2 regions of the Bacillus sp. H1a genome follow, and region 2 is predicted to be linked to the other one. Evidence: riboswitches for the same ligand, from Rfam matches in the RefSeq annotation. Region 2 holds a riboswitch; the other holds the start of a gene.
The links. Region 2 has a riboswitch for thiamine pyrophosphate ahead of thiM (hydroxyethylthiazole kinase). Riboswitches for the same ligand answer to the same signal wherever they lie in the genome.
Positions count from the first base shown of each region.

Region 1: another riboswitch for thiamine pyrophosphate. It lies ahead of tenA (thiaminase II); the one in region 2 lies ahead of thiM (hydroxyethylthiazole kinase).

Region 1 is NZ_AYMH01000047.1:3,819-7,037, forward strand. Features, by position in the region: gene U860_RS0122045 (SH3 domain-containing protein) at 1-1,066, opposite strand, end outside; TPP riboswitch at 1,317-1,429, shown strand; TPP riboswitch at 1,490-1,592, shown strand; gene tenA (thiaminase II) at 1,682-2,377, shown strand; gene U860_RS0122055 (ABC transporter ATP-binding protein) at 2,346-3,095, shown strand; gene U860_RS0122060 (ABC transporter permease) at 3,095-3,219, shown strand, end outside.
Region 2 is NZ_AYMH01000055.1:20,660-23,878, forward strand. Features, by position in the region: gene thiE (thiamine phosphate synthase) at 1-555, opposite strand, end outside; gene thiM (hydroxyethylthiazole kinase) at 569-1,378, opposite strand; TPP riboswitch at 1,449-1,558, opposite strand; gene U860_RS0124155 (siderophore ABC transporter substrate-binding protein) at 1,661-2,608, opposite strand; gene U860_RS0124160 (ABC transporter ATP-binding protein) at 2,683-3,219, opposite strand, start outside.

The DNA.
Region 1 (3,219 bases), on a different contig from region 2:
ATGAATATCCTGTATTTCCCATATGACCTAGTAATTGTCCGGTTTGTACTTGATCACCAGCTTGTACAGTACGATCTTTCATGTGAGCATAAACTGTTGTATATAATTTCTCATTTATTTGATGGGCGATGAACACGACATTGCCGTAGCTAGCCGAATAATAAGATTTCACAACTTTACCTGCAGCAGCAGCTTGAATAGAGACGTTGCCTTGTGCTGCAATATCTATACCATAATGCATTTGTTCCCAGCGCATATCAAATGTTGAGCTGATTTTCCCTTGGGTAGGGAATTTGAAAACTGCTGGAATTGATGAAGGTGAAGCGGTTGTTTTAGCTTGCGCTTGATTTTGCACTACATATTGTTTTGCCACATATCCGTATCCTGTGCCAAAACGAATTTTATACCAAGTTCCTACTGTTTCTACTACCTGTATTTGTGTACCATTTTGCAGAGAACCGATTGCTGCACTATTTGTGCTAGCAGAGCTACGCACATTTAATTTGGGTGTTGCAACAGTATAAGAAGGAGAACCTTGTACAGTTATACCTTTTACTAGAGGTGTGGATCCATTAGATACAAATGTTTTTTGTACGTAACCAATTTGGCCGTTATGTAATATTTTGTACCAATCTCCTTGTTCACCTTGAATTGTAATGAATTGACCATTTGGCAATATATCTAGAATAGAAGATTCTGTATTAGGTTCAGAACGAACGTTTAATGCGTTTGCATTTACGATATATTGATACTTTTGTTGAACATTTTTTTTGAATAGAATTGCATCTTTTTTCATATAGCCTGTTTTGTTGTTAACGGATACTTTATACCAATCTTGAGCTGTCTCAAGAATAGTAACTGGGCTATTAAATCGAATGTTATCAATTATTGCACTGTCTGCATGGCTATTTTGATGTAGTGCAACGTTGTCAATTTTTACATACCCCGTTTTTGCTTTAGATGATTGCTTAGCAGCAGCTGTTTGTATATCGGATTCTCCCATATAAGGAAGTAACGAAGCAATTGCGATAGTAGTTGCTGTTAAAGCTGTAGCTTTCATATTCATGTAATAAAGACCTCCTCTAGTTGTATAGTTGTAATTTTATTATAGTATAAAGATACAATATATTGGTCTTATTCACATAAATGTAATATGAAATCAATATAAATAATGTTAGAAGAGAGATTCGTATATATATATCATTTGTGGAGCTGCATTTATATTTGTTTAACATGTTAAGATTTAATGCGCAATTAAGAAAATTAAAATAGTTGATGATGACTTATGACAATGTTATACTGACAGTGATAATTTTATAGTTTGCTAGGAGAGCTGGTGTTGCCAGCTGAGAGGAGGGCCGTAAGCCTTTGATCCTTTTCATTACCTGATCTAGATTATGCTAGCGTAGGGAAGCAATTCGGACATTAACAATGAGTCCCCGTTTCTTTGCGTATAGAAACGGGGCTTTTTTATTTGAAAATTTTATATTAACACCACTAGGGGTGCTTTTCGTGCTGAGAGAGGAATAATCCTTAACCCTTACAGACCTGATCTAGGTAATACTAGCGAAGGGAAGTGGAACAACGAATAAAATATATTTTTATTTGCTGTGGCCACTTCTTATATAAAGAAGTGGCTTTTTTATTGGGATAAACAGATATACAGGAAGGGGAAATATAAATGAAATTTTGTGAAAGATTATTTGAGACGGTGCAGCCTGTATGGGAGAAAAGTCATAATCATCCGTTTGTAGTAGGTATGGGGGATAGCACTTTAGAAAAAGATAAATTCCAGTATTATATTATTCAAGATTATTTATACTTGTTGGATTATGCAAAACTATATGCAATTGGTGTTGTAAAGGCAACGAATCCACAAGTTATGGCGAAATTTGCAGAGCAAATAGATGGTATTTTAAATGGTGAAATGACGATTCATAAACAATATGCAAAAAGACTTGGGATTTCTGCCCAGGAGATGGAATCGGCAAAACCATCTGCTAAAAATTTAGCTTATACAAATTATATGATGTCTGTATCTCAAAATGGCACACTTGCAGAATTAATAGCAGCTTTACTTCCATGTATGTGGAGCTATTGGGAGATTGGAAAGCGTTTAAATGATATTCCTGGAGCAAGAGATCATGAGTTCTTTGGGGAGTGGATTCAAGGATATAGTTCTGAAGAATACGGTAACCTTTGTATTTGGTTAATAGATTTATTAAATGAAATGGCAGTTGGGAAGTCAGAGAAAGAGCTAGATCGATTAGAGGAGATTTTCTTATATTCCAGCCGATTTGAATATTTATTCTGGGATATGGCTTATCGTAAGGAGATGTGGGGATTTGAGGAGCAAGAACATACTACAGTTTCGTAATGTTTCCTTTCATTATGATGAAAAACCAATCATAGAGGGACTAAATGCCAATATACAAGAAAAAGAGTTTGTGAGCATTATTGGACCAAGTGGCTGTGGGAAAAGTACTTTATTTCGCCTTATTACAGGTTTAGAAGAGGCGAGCAGCGGACAAATAGAGCTTATGGAAACAAAGAGGCATCCTGTAGGGTATATGCCTCAAAAAGATATGCTTTTGCCATGGAGAACAGTTATTGAGAATGCTGCTTTACCGTTAGAGTGCCAAGGTGTGCAGAAGAAAGAAGCACAGGTAAAGGCAAAGGAACTGTTACATAAATTTGGTTTACAAGGGTACGAGAAAAAATATCCGAAAGATTTATCTGGTGGTATGAGACAGCGCGTATCTTTTATCCGAACTTTATTAACAGGCGGAGAGATATTATTGTTAGATGAACCGTTTAGCGCGTTGGATGCTTTAACGAAGGCATCTTTGCAGGAATGGTTGTTTGAACAATGGCAAGAGTGGGAAAAAACAATTTTATTTATTACACATGACGTTGAAGAAGCCCTTTTTCTTTCTAATCGTATTTTTGTTGTAGAGCAGCAGCCGATAGCTACTTTAACTGAGCGAATTGTGCCGCTTGAACGTAACAGAACAAGAAAAGATTTACATAAGCCTGAAGTGTTAGCGCTTAAGGATGAGCTTCTTAGTATGTTACAAAGGCAGGTACTTGTATGATGAATCGTTTGAAGGAGCTATTACCTGCCCTCACATTAAGTGGAATTTTACTTATTGCTTGGGAAGTAGGAGCAAGAATTGTAGATGAGATGTACATTTTGCCATCACCTTCTGCAATTGTAAT
Region 2 (3,219 bases):
TATAACAGAAGCTGTATTTTCAATTGTAATTCCGCCAATACCAACAATCGGTATTGTAATCTCGTGTTCTCTAAAATACTTTAGCCCTTTCGTTCCTTGAACTGCTTTCGTATCTTTTTTCGTACTCGTTGGGAAAATAGGACCAACTCCTAAATAATCAGCTCCGTTTTCAATCGCCCAGCGTGCTTCTTCAATTGTATGTGTAGATACTCCAACAATTTTATCTCCCATTTTTTCACGAACAGATGTTATTCCTTCATCATCTTGTCCAACATGTACACCGTCTGCATCTAATTCAAGAGCTAATTCAACGTCATCATTCACAATAAACGGCACATTATACTCTTTGCAAAGTGTTTGTAGTTCTTTCGCAAAACGAATACGTTTCTCACCAGTTAAAGCCCCTTCTCCCTTTTCACGAAATTGAAAAAGTGTTATACCGCCTTCTAGTGCCTCTCTCAATACTTGCAGTGGCTCCTTCGTACAATTGTTACTACCCATAATAAAATATACTGGTAGTAATTTAGACATTTCATCCATTGTAATACGCGACATCTATTTCCCCTCCTTACTGTACAAACTCAATCTTTCCATACTTCTCAATATCCTCTGAAGTTGTATTCGCTAATTGATTTAAGAACTCAATTTGGAAGCTACCAGGTCCTTTTTCTACCGTTTTGGCTGCTGCCAGTTCCGCAGCTACTCCATAAAATGTTACTGCTGCGACAGCTGCCTTCACATAATCTTTTTCAACTGCTGCAAATGCTCCTATTACAGAAGTTAATAAACAGCCTGTTCCAGTAACTTTTGTTAAAATGCTATGGCCATTGCGAATAAGAACTACCCGCTCTCCATCTGTAATGATATCCTCTTTTCCAGTGATCACAGCAACTGTATTTAATTCATCCGCTGCCTGTTTTGCAATACTTACGACATTACCATTTCCAGTACCAGCGTCTACACCTTTGATTTCCCATTTTTCATTAATAACATTAGCTATTTCTGCTGCATTTCCGCGAATTATCGCTAAATTTATTTCAGCTGGAATATGCCTTGCAACTTCTGTTCGATAAGAAGTTGCTCCTGCACCAACTGGATCAAATAGTACTGGTACATGATTCATATTTGCTGATTTACCAGCAAGTAACATCGCTTCTACCTCTTCGGGGCGAAGTGTACCCATATTTAAAACGAGTGCGCCAGCAATACTAGCCATTTCTGCTACTTCTTCTTTTGCATATGCCATTACAGGCGATGCTCCTAATGCTAACAAACCGTTTGCTGTAAAGTTTGTTACAACGACATTTGTAATATTATGCACGAGTGGATTAGACTCTCTTACCAGTTCCACTATTTTACTAATTTCTTGTACATTCATTCTATTCATCTCCTAACTTTAATGATGGGAGATACACAAAAAGACACTTTGCGTATGCAAAGTGTCTGAACATGTGCTTTTACACTCTCCCTACGCTGGCATTATCCAACAGGTTCAAATGGTCAATGACGGGTTAGTCATACTCTCAGTTTGCATCCGCAAACTCCCATGTGCTTTTTATTCAACTACTTCAAAGTCTACTCTCATTCTAGTGAAATAACAAGTTCTTTACTTTCTTATACAGAAAGAGTGATAGGGAATCCTATCACTCTTTTCATACTATTATTTTATAGCTTTTGATACTTCTTTCACCATTGCTGATACAGACTCAAGTCCGCCACCAGATAAGTACCAGTAGTTTGCATCAAGGTAAACTACGTTTTTGTTTTTCACAGCGTTTGTTTTACTTACCAGTTCATTTTCAACAACTTGCTTAGCAGAAGATTTCCCGCCAGTTACTACGCCTCTATCAATTACAAATAAGTAATCAGGGTTCTTCTCAAGGATGTACTCAAATGAAACTTTATTACCATGTGTATCTGCTTTAATTTCTGGGTCAACAGGAGTTACGCCAAACACATCATGAATAATACCGAAGCGAGATTGAGGGCCGTATGCACTTACTTGACCATCGTTCGCTAAAATAACTAAAGCTTTTTTATCGCTTTTCTTCGCTTTTTCATTTAATTCTGCCACGTCTTTTTCAACTGCTGCAATTTCTTTTTTCGCTTTATCTTCTTTATCGAAGATTTTCGCTAATGTTTCTGTGTTTTCTTTAAATGATTTCATGTATTCTTTTGTATCTTGTTCTACGTAAATTGTTGGAGCAATTTTTTCGAATTCTTTATATGAATCAGCTTGACGTCCAGAAATGATAATTAATTCCGGATTCATTTCATTGATTTTTTCGAAGTCTGGTTCTTTTAAACCACCAACGTTTTTATACTTTTTATCTTTATATTTAGAAAGGTATTCTGGTACACTTTTTTGCGGCACACCAGCCACGTCAACACCTAGTTTATCTAATGTATCTAATGAACCGAAGTCGAATACTACAACGTTTTTCGGATTCGTTTTAACTTTCGTTTCGCCTAATTTGTGCTTAATCGTAATTTCTTTTGATTTACTTTCACTTGCCTCGGTCTTCTTGTCAGTAGAAGCACCATTACTACATGCCACAGCGACAATAGCAAGCATGAAAGTTAATAATAGCATCGCTAATTTCTTCACTTCAATCACCTCAATAAAATTTTTAAAATTATTTAAATCGATAGCACATTTACACCATCAAAAATAACTTCCTCTTATGAAAAATAAATACAAATGTTGTTTCCAGATATCTCTTCTATATGGATGTCCATATCATAAATATCTTTTAAAACAGCTTTATCAATAATTTCGCTCGTTGGACCTTCTTTCATTACTTTTCCATCTTTCAAAGCAACGATATGATCGGAATAACAAGAAGCAAAATTAATATCATGAATTACGATAACAACCGTTTTTCCAAGCTCTTCAACAAGTCGTCTCAGTACTTTCATAATTTGTACAGAATGTTTCATATCTAGATTATTCAGTGGCTCGTCCAATAAAATGTATTCTGTATTTTGAGCAATAACCATTGCGATATACGCCCTTTGCCTCTGCCCACCACTGAGTTGGTCTAAATACTTATGCTGGATGTCCTCAAGTTCCATATAGCGAATAGCTTCCTCAATATGGCTCCAGTCTTCCTTTGTCAGATTACCTTGTGAATATGGAAATCTACCGAAACTAACTAATTCTCGAATGCTAAGCCTTAAATTAATATGATTCGTTTGCTTTAAAATTGAGATTTTCTT